Regions from separate parts of the Aminipila butyrica genome, predicted to be linked through region 3. Evidence: predicted binding sites of a transcription regulator. Region 3 holds the regulator's gene; each other region holds the start of a gene.
The links. Region 3 encodes LexA, which represses DNA repair genes until DNA is damaged. Its sites were predicted from a motif close to AGAACANNTGTTCT; they were not measured.
Positions count from the first base shown of each region.

Region 1 (5,046 bases), 910 kb from region 3:
GATGCCGCTATAAAGTCTACATCCTGTTCCACACCGAAAAGAATATCCTCATAATCTCGCTGGCTGATAAACGGCATGGATAAATTGGAATTGGGCACATTGACCCCTTTATTATTGGATACCGCTCCGCCGTTTTCTACTTCACAGAGAATATCCGTTTCTCCTACCTCTAAGACCTTCAGTTCAATAAGCCCATCGTCGATAAGAATTATCATGCCCTGGTGGACATCCTTTGGCAAGTCAGCATAAGTAATGCTGGCTATATGCTGGTCGCCCATCATCTGCCGGGTGGTCAAGGTGAACTGCTGTCCCCTTTCTAGGAATATTTTGTCGTTTTCAAACTGACGAACCCGAATCTCCGGTCCCTTTGTATCTAATATGGTGGCAACAGGCAGTCCCAGCTCATCCCGCATCTGGCGGATTCTCTGCAACGTCTTCCCATGCTGCTGGTGATCTCCGTGAGAGAAATTTAATCTTGCCGCATTCATTCCCTCTACCATAAGCTTTCTCAAGGTTTCATCATCTGTGGTCGAAGGGCCCAAGGTACAAATTATCTTTGTTTTTCTCATTGCTATCACCTTTCCTTTTCCTCATAAGCGCCATAGGCTCATACTTTTCATATTGTCTGTATACACGTAGTTTACCACAGTATTCCATTCCTTACTACATACCTTTTGGCTAAAATTTCTTCCTCCAGCAAAGTCCCCGGTCCATCGGTCAAAAAACGCTTTACCTTGGATTTAACATCTTCCTTCCATTGCCTGCTAGTTTCTTGGTTCACCGCCTCCAGCAATTTCTGGTCCAGCACTTCCTTACTATAGACAATAGCAGGATCCAATTCAAAGGCGGCCGCCGCTGCATCGGCCTCCTCCAGCCTCTCTCCGGCAAATTGACCTCGGAGAAACGTATATTTCTTCCCCGAAAAAGCACCAAAAGCTTTCATGGTATCCAAATAACCCAGCCGTAAAATCCGTTTGACATTTTCCGGCTCAAAGGCCCAAAACTTACCTAAGTTCCATGCGGAGGCAATGATTGTCAGTCGGGGCGAATCCTTCCAGGTCGCTTTTCTCAACAGGCCGATGGCTTCCAGATCTACCGCTATTACATGCTCGGCGCCCTTTTCTAAAGCCATTTCCACCGGCAAATTATCAAAGTACGCCCCATCAATAAACTTCTTATTATCAATCTCGTAGGGTTGTATAATGGGGAAGCAAGCCGCGCTGGCTAAAATATAGTCCAGCAGCTCTCCTTCCGGCATGTCCGCCAAAAACGTGCAATGCTCCTTAAAAGAGGGAAATTCTACAGTCACCAGGCCGTATTCCACCGGCCCCCTGCGTATAACATCTTCTTTTATATACCGCTCTAAGATTTGGCGCAGCTCCTCCCGCTCTGTCAACTCTGTTATCGTACTCTCTTTAATTTCGCTCCAGCTGCTCTTGGCTGCTTCAAAATCGTTTTGTGCTACCAAAGCGCCGTTCACCGCACCGATAGACGTCCCCGTCACAATATGGATATCCACTCCCAATTCATTCAGTGCCTGCCACACACCGATTTCGTAGGCTCCCTTGGCGCCTCCGCCACCCAAGACCAGTGCTGTCTTCCCTGTCCCCATTCCTGTATCCTCCTGTAAAAGCCTGCGAGCCGGTCTTGCCGTCTGCCGACATTAGGTTGTGCAAATTTCCAAAATATATGTTTTGAACATTCGTTCTTTTTATGTTATAATGAACTCTATAAATGATTAACATAAACGCAAGATACCATCTTGTAAAGATAGCATAACCGGAATGACCGACCAAGGCAATATTTTTAAGAAATATTTTATGTCAGCAGGCTTGCCCCGCGGCCCATTCATTCAAATTCGGAGGAAACAACCTATGGACAGCTCCCTGATGAACAAGCTAAAAATTTTAGCCGACAGTGCCAAATACGATGTCTCCTGCTCCAGCAGCGGGGTAGAGCGGAAAAATTCTGGCCGCCGGGGAAGTGCGTCCAATGCAGGCATCTGTCATTCCTGGTCTGCTGACGGCCGCTGCATCTCTTTACTGAAGGTGCTGTTTACCAACAAGTGTGCTTACGATTGTCAGTACTGTACCAACCGCCGCAGCGTAGATGTACAGCGAGCTAGTTTTGAGCCTGCTGAGCTGGCTGAGCTGACGATGGAATTCTATCGGCGGAACTACATCGAGGGTCTGTTTCTCAGCTCGGCTGTGGAAGTCTCCCCCGACTACACCGCCGAGCGAATCCTTCAATGTCTGTCCATGCTGCGATACGACTACGGTTTTGCCGGCTATATTCACGCCAAGATTATTCCCGGCGTATCCCAGGAGTTGACTCACGCCATCGGACTAGTAGCAGATCGGCTCAGTGTCAACATTGAGCTGCCTACCGAAGCCAGCCTCCAGCGGCTGGCTCCTCAGAAAAAGGCCAAAGCGATTTTTACCCCCATGACGCAGATCACCAATACCTTGATTCAGCAGCGTTCCCTTAAAGGCCCCGGTACGATGTTCAAAGGGGAAAACCTCAACGACTCCCTGCACTATCTCCATCCAGAAGGAAAAACCCTGGTTCCTACAGCCGGAGCACAGGTTCACTTGGGGGAAGGCAGCCTGTACCAGATGAGTAATGGCGGTGAGCATGCTCTAATACGGGAGCCTCGCTATAAATACAAGGAAAAGTTTTGCCCTGCTGGTCAGACTACCCAGATGATCATTGGGGCAGGCACGGAAACGGACCGGCAGATTGTTAAGACCTCTGAAAGCTTGTACCGTTCCTTCAAGATGAAACGAGTATATTTTAGTGCCTACATTCCCATCAGCGATTCCCCCTTGCTTCCCTCCGTATTCACCGCCCCGCCGCTGACACGAGAGCATCGGCTCTATCAGGCAGACTGGCTTCTGCGGTTCTATGGCTTTACTGCTGAAGAGATGTTCACCGAATCAGAACCCAACCTGGATTTGGAGTTAGATCCTAAGATTACCTGGGCCCTGCGCAACATCCAGCTCTTCCCCATTGAGGTCAACAAGGCCTCCATGGAAGAGCTTCTGCGTATACCTGGATTGGGAACCGTATCCGCCCTGCGCATTCTTCGCCAGCGAAAAGTCTCTGCGGTCAAGTACGATGACCTCAAAAAAATGGGCGTAGTCCTCAAGCGAGCTCGATTTTTCCTGACTTGCTCCGGCAAATATTACGGAGAAAAAGAGCTATCTCCGGAGTATGTAAGGAGTAAGGTCCTGGAATCAGACCGCATAAAGAGCCAACTGCTGCCCCCAAAGGAGGACTCCCAGCTGTCCATGTTCACCCCCGGCAGCTTTCGACTGGAAGCTCCGGATTCTCTTCATCCCAATACCCCACAAAGGAGGCTGAAAACAGATGGTGGATTACTTATATGACGGCAGCTTTGAAGGATTTCTAACCTGCATATACTGGCACTACTACGGTGAAAAGGCCTCCGGCATCTATCCAGCTGCTCAATATCAGCCTAGCCTATTCTACGGCTTTACAGAGGTTCAAACAGAGGCAGAAAAAGCTACCCGGGTCTATGAGGCCATTGAAAAAAAGATTTCCGCTTACGACCTCCAGCGCATTTATCGGGTTTTTCTCTCCTCTGTAGAAAATCGGGAGCTGCTGCTCTTAAACTATATTCGCTTAGGCTTTAAGGAAGGCTCCAAAACCAGCCTTCTTCACGGCAATCCTTACGTCTTTCCCGTGGCGCAAGCGGAAAAGAAAATAGGCGCCGAAGTCCACCGACTTTATGGACTGCTGCGCTTCTCTGTGCTGGAAGGAGATATCCTCTATGCAGTTGTAGAACCGGATCATGACATCTTGGAGTTTATGGCAGAACACTTTTCTGACCGCTATAAACACGATCCGTTTATCCTACATGATAAACGCCGGGGTAAAGCTCTGGTGGCCCAAGGTGGCGAGTGGTATATCACAGCCTTTACCGAGGCCAATTTACCCCAATTTTCCGCTCAGGAGCAGGAATACCGAGCCCTATGGAAAAAATACTTTCAGACCATTGCCATCCAGGAGCGAACCAATCCCACCTGCCAGAAAAACTTTATGCCGGTGCGTTATTGGAAGCACCTAACAGAAATATAAAAAGGCTTCCCATATGATTTATATCGGAAGCCTTCGTTTTATTTTTTAGAGGGTTTTTATAGGCAAAGCTACACTAATTCACGCTCAATTAGATCTTGATATGACTGTCTTTTCACAATTAATCTCGCTTTCCCTTCTTTGGTCAGGACTACTGCAGGAAGCCTATTTTTGTTATAGTTTGAAGACATGGAAAAACAATATGCACCAGTGTTGAACACTGTCAATATATCGCCTCTTTCCACATTTGGTACGCATAGATTTTTAATTAATATATCTCCGGATTCACAGCATTTACCGCAGATAGTCACGTTTTTATGTCTTTCCAAATTCATTTTATTAGCAATGGCACCCTCATAGACTGCATCGTATAGGGCTGGCCGGATATTATCCGTCATTCCTCCATCTACAGAAACGTAGGTGCGGACATCCGGTATCTCTTTGATATTTCCAATGGTGTAAAGTGTAATTCCACTTTCTCCGATAAAACTTCTTCCTGGTTCGATGACCACAGATGGTCTTTTTAAATCTCTGCTGTCGAAAAATTCATAGATCAGCTTCATGACTGGTTCTAAAAAATAAGAATAAGGTTTTGGAGAATCTCCTTCGGTATAGCGGATGCCGAAGCCTCCTCCCACATTTAGCTCTTGTATTGTATAATTGTACCGTTTCCTTACTTCTTCTATTAAATCCAGTGTTTTAATGGTAGCATTTATATAGGGTTGATTGTCAAAAATCTGAGAACCTAAGTGAAAATGAAAGCCTAGAAACTCGATATATTCTGATTCTATCGCTGCTTGTATTAGCGGATAAAAAATAGAATCATTTAGTGGTACGCCAAATTTAGAATCCTTTTGACCAGTAGATATATGTGCATGTGTATCAATCTTTATCTCTGGTGTAATTCGGAATAAAATCCGGGCTTTTTTTTGCTTTTCTCTTGCAATC
Region 1 is NZ_CP048649.1:3,322,804-3,327,849, forward strand. Features, by position in the region: gene pyk (pyruvate kinase) at 1-569, opposite strand, end outside; gene Ami103574_RS15550 (patatin-like phospholipase family protein) at 641-1,612, opposite strand; gene Ami103574_RS15555 (putative DNA modification/repair radical SAM protein) at 1,875-3,389, shown strand; gene Ami103574_RS15560 (TIGR03915 family putative DNA repair protein) at 3,370-4,101, shown strand; gene lysA (diaminopimelate decarboxylase) at 4,170-5,046, opposite strand, start outside.
Region 1: a site for LexA is predicted at 1,696-1,709, ahead of Ami103574_RS15555 (putative DNA modification/repair radical SAM protein). Genes of this name have one in related genera too.

Region 2 (5,046 bases), 370 kb from region 3:
AACCTAAACCATTGCATTCCGGGCAAGCCCCAAAAGGACTGTTGAAGGAAAACATTCTCGGTTCCAGCTCCTCAATACTCACGCCATGTTCCGGGCAGGCCAGCTTTGTAGAAAATATCCGATCATAGATTTCTTCCTGATCCTTTTCTTGAATCTGAGTGACCACCAGGCCATTTCCGTGGGCGATAGACAGCTCGGTAGCCTCTGCCAGCCGGCTTTCTGCACCTTCTTTAATGACGATTCGATCCACCACGATTTCGATGGTATGCTTAAAGGTCTTTTCCAACTTGACCTCTTCTTCTGTTATGTTGACCTGCTTACCATCAATTCGGGCTCTGGTAAAGCCTTCCTTGCGAATCCGTTCCAGAATTTTCTCGTGTTCGCCCTTCCGCTCCCGGATAACCGGCGCCAGCATGGTCACTCTAGTCCCATCGCCTAACAGCATTAAACTATCTACGATCTGGTCTACCGATTGGCTCTTGATTTCCCGCTGACAGATTGGGCAATGTGGAATACCGATTCTGGCATACATCAGACGCAGATAATCATGAATCTCTGTGACCGTTCCCACCGTAGAACGAGGGTTCTTACTCGTCGTCTTCTGATCGATGGATATAGCTGGTGACAAGCCCTCGATATAATCCACATCCGGTTTCTCCATCTGTCCTAAAAACTGCCGGGCGTAGGAGGATAAGCTCTCCATGTACCGCCGCTGCCCTTCCGCATAGATGGTATCAAAGGCCAGGGAGGATTTTCCCGACCCGGACAGGCCGGTAAGAACCACCATCTGATCTCTGGGAATAGTAATGTCAATATTTTTTAGATTGTGCTCATTAGCACCTTTTATAATAATTTCGTTTGTCATCTCTTCTCCATCTGTATTCGTTCTTATTCTATCCGTTTCCTTCAAGCCTGGAAAGAACCCACCAATCAGTTAGGCCTTACAGCTTGACCTTATATTCAAAAATTAAGTCTCTCAGCTGAGCTGCCCGTTCGAACTGCAGGTCTCCGGCAGCCTGCTTCATCTCTTTTTCCAGTTTCTTCACATATTCCGCCAACTCTTTCTTGGTCAGTTCCAGCGGAGTCTTGCCGGCGTAATATTCCAGTTCTTCCTCGGCAGCCTTGGTAGCTTCGATGATCGCCCGCACGGCTTTCTTTACTGTGGTCGGTGTAATGCCATGCTGCTCGTTGTAAGCCTGCTGTATGCCCCGTCTTCGCTCCGTCTCGTCGATGGCCCTCTTCATGGCATCGCTGATACCGTCTGCATACATGATTACTCGTCCCTGAGCATTTCTGGCTGCCCGCCCGATGGTCTGAATCAGAGAAGTCTCTGTCCGCAGAAAGCCTTGCTTATCTGCATCCAAAATCACGACCAGAGAAACCTCCGGTATGTCCAAGCCTTCCCGCAGCAGGTTGATGCCTACCAGCACATCAAAGACACCCAGCCGCAGGTCTCGCAGGATTTCCATCCGCTCCAGGGTATCGATCTCCGAGTGAAGGTATTTAACCCGAATGCCCACGTTTTTCAAATAGTCGGTCAAACTCTCAGACATCTTCTTCGTCAGGGTGGTGATGAAGACCCGTTCCCCTTTCTCCGTCACGCTGTTGATTTCCCCAATGAGATCGTCAATCTGCCCCTCTGATCGGCGAATCTCAATACTCGGATCCAACAGACCTGTCGGTCGAATCACTTGCTCTGCTGAAATGCCGCCGCTGCTCTCCACCTCATATTTTGCCGGGGTGGCGCTGACATATACAGCTTGCCTAACCAGCTTTTCAAATTCTTCAAATTGCAGTGGCCGGTTATCCAAGGCAGAGGGCAGCCGGAAACCATAATCCACTAAAGAAGATTTTCTGGACCGGTCTCCAGCGTACATGGCGTGAAGCTGAGGAAGCATTACATGAGATTCATCGATGACCAGCAGAAAGTCTTCTGGAAAATAGTCAATTAACGTGTATGGCCGATTGCCTGGCGGCAGTCCGTTGATGTGTCGGGAATAGTTTTCGATGCCCTTACAACTGCCCACTTCCCGAAGCATTTCTAAATCATAATGAGTCCGTTGCTCGATTCGCTGGGCCTCCAGCAGCTTGCCCCGGTCCTTAAACCAGGTCACCTGCTCCTTCAGTTCCTCCTGAATCGTCACGATGGCTTTTTCCATATTTTCCTTAGAAGTAACATAATGTGAAGCCGGATAAATAGCCACATGGTTTCGCAAGCCCAAAATTTCTCCCGTCACCGGATTCAACTCCTTGATGGTCTCAATCTCGTCTCCGAACAGCTCGATGCGCACTGCATTTTCCGCTCCTGCCGGATAGATGTCAATGACATCACCTCTAGCCCGGAAGGTCCCTCTGGCAAAAGCCATATCGTTTCTGGTATACTGGATGTCTACCAGCTTTCGCAAAATATCGTGTCGGCTTTTCTCCATGCCCGGTCGCAGAGACAGCATCTGATTCTCATAATCAAAAGGACTTCCCAAGCCATAGATGCAGGAAACGCTGGCCACGATAATGACATCTTTTCTCTCTGCTAAAGCGGCTGTAGCCGAATGGCGAAGCTTTTCAATTTCATCGTTTATATCCGAATCCTTTTCAATATACGTATCGGTGGAAGGCACATAGGCTTCCGGCTGATAATAATCATAGTAGCTGACAAAATACTCCACCGCATTGTTAGGGAAAAATTCTTTGAATTCTCCGCAGAGCTGAGCCGCCAGCGTTTTATTGTGTGAAATCACCAACGTAGGCTTCTGTACCCGCTCAATAAGGTTGGCGATGGTAAACGTCTTTCCGGAGCCGGTGACCCCCAGCAGAGTCTGATGTTTTTTCCCCTTGCGAACGCCCTCTGTCAGCCGATCGACGGCCTCTGGCTGATCCCCCATCAGCTTAAAATCTGAAATTATTTTAAATTCTCCCATTTATTTGCCTCTTTCGCATAAAGAACACTTGTTTCCTTCTATCATATCACAGGTCTTTTCTCTTGTCCAGTTTTGATTGATATAACCCTTTTCGCTGTTCCGTCGGCCGCCGCTTATTTTTATTGATAAGGGCAAATATCTTTGCAGCAGCAACGTTCTTATTTTATTTATACCCTTGTTGCAGTTCTTTTATCATGGTATAATAATTGTATCTATTGATAGGTACGGCATAGCCGCAAAAAACCTTCGTTGGAAACTTGTTAGAACGCTGCTAGCGATATAGGCATACAAAACTTTAGGGTAAGTTCAGTCGATATTTTGTAATATCGATTTTATTAAATTTAAGATGGTATACAATTATACATTTTCAAAGCAGGGACCTTTCCTCTATGGAAATCAGTGCTTTCCCTGCATAAATCTGCCTTTACCCATGAAGGGTACAGGTAGGCTGAGATTACATAAAATATAGGAAATATCAACATATTATCTGGATTTCTTATATCATTAAATAGATTGAGGTGATGATTATGAGTGACAATTACGAAGCTTTTACAACAGAAAAGGAAAGGCTTATCGACCGGTTGTCCGAAGAAAAGGCCTTCTGTATGAGCAAGGCCAGGGAATTGAACCGGACTGACATCATTCCGGATTCCCTCTACATTGAAAAAGATGTGAAGCGCGGTCTGCGGAACGCCAACGGAACAGGAGTTATTGTGGGATTGACCAAAGTCGGTGAAGTTATCGGCTACGAGTTTGACCCACAGGGAAACAAGATTGCTATCGACGGCAAACTCTATTACAGAGGCTATGATGTGGAGGATATATTTAACAACTGTGTCCAGGAAAATCGCTTTGGCTTTGAGGAAGTTACCTATCTGCTCCTCTTCGGAGAACTGCCTACTAAAAGTGAGCTGGCCGAATTTAATACCATGCTGGGGTCCAAACGGGAACTGCCCCGAGGCTTTGCCCGAGACATGATTCTGACAGCTCCGTCCCACAGCATTATGAACAAACTGGCCCGGAGCGTACTGGCCATGTATTCCTACGATGACAACCCCGATGACACCTCTGTAGAGAATGTTCTGCGCCAGTCCCTCAGTTTAATCGGGCACTTTCCTGCCTTGATTGCTTATGGCTACCAGGCAAAACGCTCCTCTTTCTACAACGAAAGTCTTCATCTGCACAATCCGATTCCGGAGCTGACCACAGCAGAAAACATCCTGCGTATGCTTCGCCCTACCGGAGAATATACGGATATTGAAGCCAAACTGCTGGATTTGTCCCTGATACTCCATGCTGAACATGGCGGCGGTAATAACTCCACTTTTGCCACTCACTTGGTCTCCTCCTCGGGTACAGATACCTATTCAGCCATTGCCGCCGCCGTAGGCGCCCTAAAAGGGCCAAAACACGGAGGAGCGAATATCGCTGTTATTAACATGATGCACGACTTGTATCAAAATGTGAAAGATATTACAAATGAATCCCAGATTGAGGACTACTTGGTGAAGGTTCTCCGAGGGGAAGCCAACGACCATAGCGGTCTGATTTACGGCCTTGGACACGCCATCTATACCATCTCCGACCCTCGAGCCATCCTGTTGAAGGGGATGGCCAAGAAGCTGGCGGAGAGCAAAGGGCTGGAAGATGCCTTTCACGTGTACGAATTCATTGAAAGTCAGGGAGCAGCCCTCTACAAGGAGGTCAAAGGCATAGATAAACCAATGCCTGCCAATGTGGACCTATACTCTGGCTTCGTGTACCGAGCGCTGAACATTCCCGTAGATATTGCCACACCGCTGTTTGCCACCGCCAGACTTTCCGGCTGGTGTGCCCATCGGCTGGAGGAGATTATCACTGGTCGGCGGCTCATGCGGCCTGCTTATAACGGTGTACAGCCATACTTAAACTATGTGCCTATTCAGAACCGCTGATTCGCTAAGATTAGTTCGGACAATTCTTACAAAAACAAACCTCTTGACAATATATGTAAATTTATTTATATTTTACATATATTGAAAGGAGGTTTTTTATGTTTCCATTATTTCTTCTGAGCCTGCTCTATTCCCTAGCCATCCTCTTTAGTTTTCGGCAGCTGCCAGCCAGCTGGCTCTGCGATTATGGAGAG
Region 2 is NZ_CP048649.1:2,781,983-2,787,028, forward strand. Features, by position in the region: gene uvrA (excinuclease ABC subunit UvrA) at 1-865, opposite strand, end outside; gene uvrB (excinuclease ABC subunit UvrB) at 942-2,918, opposite strand; gene Ami103574_RS13200 (citrate/2-methylcitrate synthase) at 3,446-4,852, shown strand; gene Ami103574_RS13205 (prepilin peptidase) at 4,951-5,046, shown strand, end outside.
Region 2: a site for LexA is predicted at 2,940-2,953, ahead of uvrB (excinuclease ABC subunit UvrB). Genes of this name have one in related genera too.

Region 3 (5,046 bases):
GCCCGGTGAACCAGCTGGTGTCCCCCTATTTCTATGATTACCTCTGTAAAAATTCGTTCTCGCAGTTGCTTGACGGCCATGACCCGAGAAAAAGCCAACACCAACAGCCAAGAAACCACCGCTCCAAAAGCCACATTTACATATCCGATATCTCCTATGTATAAGACTGCATTACTGGTCATACCGGAGATTCTGGTCAGATACAGCAGAAGGATGGTCATGCCACCCATAAAAGCCGAGACCAGATAGATGAGCACCATAGCCCGAAAAATTTTCTTATGAAAGACCACCCAAGCCAGCAAGGCAGAAAACAGCAGCTTCACCAAGGTTCCCATACCCATGCCCAAATTAGGCACAAATAAAATGAAGGAAAAGAGGCCGCAGAGAACGCCTCCAGCGGCCAACCGTTTTTTACTTGTCACCAAGCCTGCTATCTTTCCAGCTAAGTGTAAAATCAGCAGTCCCATGAGAAAGTTCTCCATAAATAAGTATTCTCCGTAAACTTCCACGCAAAAAACCCCCCTTGTCTGCTACATCATACTTGATTATAGCCCGGACAAGGGGGGACAAATTGTCATATTCAAATGTCGAATAATAAATTTAATTTCTGCTATTTTACTGCTTTCTTAGCTGTTTCGCACAGTTGTGTGAACGCTGGAGCATCGTAGATAGCCATTTCAGCCAACATCTTTCTATTGATTTCGATACCAGACTTTCTCAGGCCGTCCATCAATCTGCTGTAAGAGATGTCATTCATTCTAGCTCCTGCATTGATTCTAGCAATCCACAGTCTTCTGTACTCTCTCTTCTTGTTCTTTCTTCCTACATAAGCGGAACGCAGGGAACGCATTACAGCCGGATTGGCTGCACGGAATACCTTGCTCTTCTGGCCGTAGAAACCCTTTGCTAACTTTAATATCTTCTTATGTCTCTTATGAGCGTTTACGCCCTTTTTTACTCTTGCCATAATTCAAACCTCCTAATACTATTTATTCAATACAGCTTTAATTCTCTTGTGATCTGCGCTTCCAAGAATCGTGGCCTTTCTCAGACCTCTCTTTCTCTTGGCACACTTTTTAGTAAGAATATGGCTCTTATATGCCTTGTTTCTCTTTACTTTTCCTGTACCCGTCAACTTAAATCGCTTGCTTGCGCCTCTATGAGACTTCATCTTATTTTTAGCCATGGTAATATTCCTCCTACGTAAATTTATTCCTGTTATCTGCTATTTGCTATCTATTTATCCGCCTTCTCTGCCTTCGGTGCAAGAATCATGATCAAACTCCTACCCTCAAATTCAGGTTTTTTTTCAATCGTACCTACAGAAGAAACCGCCTCCGTAAACAACCGCATAACCTCCAGGCCCTTGTTGGCATGATCTCGCTCACGGCCCTTAAATCGCAGGCTAACCTTTACTCGGTCCCCGTCTTTTAAGAACTTGGTTGCGGTGTTTGCCTTCACCTGAATATCATGTACTTCAATAAATGTACTTAGACGAATTTCCTTTACAGAAGTAGTCTTTTGTTTTTTCTTTGCCTCTTTGTCTCTTTTTTGAAGTTCATAACGGTATTTGCCGTAATCAAGAATCTTACAAACTGGCGGCTTTGCATTTGGCGAGATGTTGACTAAGTCAAGCTTTTTTTCATTAGCCAGTGCCATCGCATCTTCTAGACTCATAATCCCAAGCTGCGCTCCATCGCTGTCAATAACTCTTAATTCCTTGTCACGAATTTCTTCGTTAATCAGATTCTCCTTGCTAATCTTCTTGCACCTCCTGCAAATTAATAAACAAATAAAGCGGATACACTTGTACCCGCTCCACAAAAACACTTCTGTGCTCTCTTTGCTTTATAAACCCTATCAACGTCGCCAATAAGGTGAGAAGCGGATAACTTCTTCTTTATCACTCAAACACTATACCATTTCTACCAAAGCCTGTCAAGGTATAAATTTAATTAAACCTAAATTTGGGGCTGATTAGTTTAAATACCGAAATACACCAGTGACCTTGCCTAAAATCTTTACTTCCTTTACCAGAATGGGACTCATGCTGGCATTTTCCGGCTGCAAGCGAATGTGATCGGCTTCCTTATAAAAGGTCTTAACGGTAGCTTCGCTTTCAAATCCGTCAATCATGGCCACCACAATTTCACCATTTCTGGCTGTATTCTGCTGTTCTACCAAAATGTAATCGCCGTCGAAGATACCAGCCTCAATCATGCTCTCGCCTTTAACAATCAGCATGAAGCTGACGCCCTTGCCTGCAAACCTGGCAGGGAGCGGGAAGGTATCTTCTACGTTCTGATCAGCCAAAATGGGAGTCCCTGCGGCAATCCGCCCAACCACTGGTATATCAATGACATCAATGCGAGCGGTATCTCCCCCGTGACTTTCCAGCCCTTCCTGGTTCTGAAAGATTCCTCTCTGGTGAGAGTCGGGGCCGACAATCATCAAGGCCCGAGGCTTGGATGGATCCTTTTTCAGATAACCTTTTAGCTCTAAGTTTTCAATATCTTTATGAACGGTGGATGTGGATTTTATATCTAAAGCGTTGCATATCTCCCGGACAGTAGGCGGATAGCCCTTCTGGCCGATTTCTTTTTTCATGTAGTCCAATATCCGCTGTTCTCGTTCTTTTAGCTCTTTTCGCTTCTCCATCTCTCCGCCTCCCATTATGCTTGCTTGGCTCCGCCCAGATGGCACAACCCTTCTTTATTGAGTATAACATAGTTTCGACAGTTTGTAAACATGCGTTCTGCAATTATGTTCGAACTAGAAGTTTTTTAATCCCTTCATCCAGCCCATCTACAGTTAGCTCAAACATCGGGAAAACGTCCCGAATCAGTCCTAGGGTATAGCTTCCATATACAAAATCCCAGTCCTCCCGGGGGATGGGGTTTAACCAAACCTGTTTCTTATACCGTTTTTTCAACTTGTGAAGCCAAGCCAACCCCGGTTCCTGATTATATAAGCTCATGACGGAATTGCCCCCGGGGCTCAGCAGCTCTGAAGGGGCCATGGTTCCATCCCCTACGAGAATCAGCTTATATTCGCTGTCCAGATTAGATAGAACCCAGTCTGTGTTAACCCAGTCTCCTTTCCGGCAGGTGGGCGTGGTATACAGATGGTCATAGATGCAGTTGTGGAAGTAATACACTTTCAAATCTTTAAAGTGGCTGGACTTGCTCACCGCCTGAAACAATCGGCTGCACAGCAGACTGTAAGGAGTCATCGATCCATCTGAATCAAAGAGCAGCAGCAGTTTGATTGTATTTTTCCGAGGCTTATCAAATACCAGCTTGAGATTTCCCCCGTTGTTCCCTGTGGCCTCAATGGTGGCGTCCAAGTTCAGCTCCGTCTTCGCCCCCTCTACTCTGGCAGAAAACTGCCGCAGTTTACGAAACGCCAGTTGAAACTGCCTGGTATCCAAAATATTATCCTGACGAAAATCCTTAAAATGCCGCTCTCCTGCCACCTGAACCGCAGACCGATGACGGCCGGTGCCTCCCGTGCGAATACCCTGGTTATTGTAACCGCCATAGCCCATTCGAGAAGTTCCGCCGGTGCCAATCCAATAATTGCCCCCATCGTGCTGTTCCTTCTGCTCTTCCAAACGCTCTTGAAACCGCTTTAGCAGTGCCTCCAGTTCCAGCAAAGCTTCCTCCGGCATGGGCCGATCCTCCAAGCTTCTTTCCCGATTCCCCTGATTCAGCCATCTCCAAAATTCTTCCGGTAAATCCTCTGGACTTTCTATTCCCCGGAAATACTCGGCAAAGACACTGTCAAACTTATCGTAATCCGCCTCACTTTTCACCAACAGACTTCTGCACAGATGATAAAAACTCAGCAGGCTGCTTTCTGCCAATCCCAAATCCAAGGCTTCCATCAAGGACATCCATTCGTTGAGAGAGACCGATAACCCTCTGGCCCGCAGCAAGTAGAAAAAATCTAAAAACATGTCCTTACCACCTTTTCAGCGAATAGCCCCTGTCCTTAATTTCATACATCGTATCGATGTCCTGATTCTTTTTCAAGAGCACGCCCACGTACGGAATCTCCTTGGCAATTTTATCCACGGAAATACCGCTCACCATCAGCGCCTGGAGCCAATCCAGCAGCTCTGAGGTGCTAGGTTTCTTCTGCAAATCCTTCATCTGACGGATGTTGTAAAAGGTGCTGATGGCCTCCTCTACCAGTTTCTTATCTATAGGACCAAAGTGAACCTGGATGATTTCCTCCATCTTATCCTTGGCCGGAAATTCGATATAGTGGAAGATACACCGCCGAAGAAAGGCGTCTGGCAGCTCCTTCTCCGCATTAGAGGTAATGATAACGATAGGACGGTTTTTTGTTCTAACAGTTTCCTTGGTCTCGTGGATATAGAATTCCATTTTATCCAGCTCCCACAAGAGGTCATTGGGAAATTCCAGATCCGCCTTGTCGATTTCGTCGATCAGCAGCACCACTTGGTCCTCGGAACTAAACGCCTCTCCCATTTTCCCCAGCTTGATGTATTGCCGAATATCGGCCACATTGCCTTCTCCCAACTGACTGTCATACAGCCGCTGGACCGTGTCATATACATACAAGCCTTCCTGAGCCTTGGTGGTGGATTTAATGCTCCAAACCAGCAGCTTCATGTCCAGGGCCTTGGCAATGGATTCCGCCAATACGGTCTTTCCCGTACCCGGCTCTCCTTTTATCAGCAGCGGCTTTTCCAGGGCAATAGCCACGTTGACGGCATTCATAAGTTCTTTGGATACCACGTAATCGTCACTTCCGGTAAATCGATTGATTTCGCTTTTCACTTGTCTTCTCCTTCTGTCTTCTTCTCTCTATTTAAAGGCTTGATTCATCGACTGAATGATGCCTTTAGCCACGGCCAAAGCATACCTGTCGGCATAGTCATCCCGTCGGATGAGGGCCAAGTCGCTTTCATTGGATAGGAACGCTCCTTCCACGATGATGGCCGGCATAGCAGTCTTGTTGAGTACCGCCATTTCCGGACTGTTTTTAATGCCTCTGCTGTTCGTGCCCAGCTCTGCT
Region 3 is NZ_CP048649.1:2,410,731-2,415,776, forward strand. Features, by position in the region: gene Ami103574_RS11405 (sigma-E processing peptidase SpoIIGA) at 1-509, opposite strand, end outside; gene rplT (50S ribosomal protein L20) at 611-967, opposite strand; gene rpmI (50S ribosomal protein L35) at 986-1,186, opposite strand; gene infC (translation initiation factor IF-3) at 1,237-1,830, opposite strand; ribosomal protein L20 leader region at 1,784-1,907, opposite strand; gene lexA (transcriptional repressor LexA) at 1,978-2,658, opposite strand; gene Ami103574_RS11430 (vWA domain-containing protein) at 2,762-3,958, opposite strand; gene Ami103574_RS11435 (MoxR family ATPase) at 3,963-4,808, opposite strand; gene Ami103574_RS11440 (N-acetylmuramoyl-L-alanine amidase) at 4,836-5,046, opposite strand, start outside.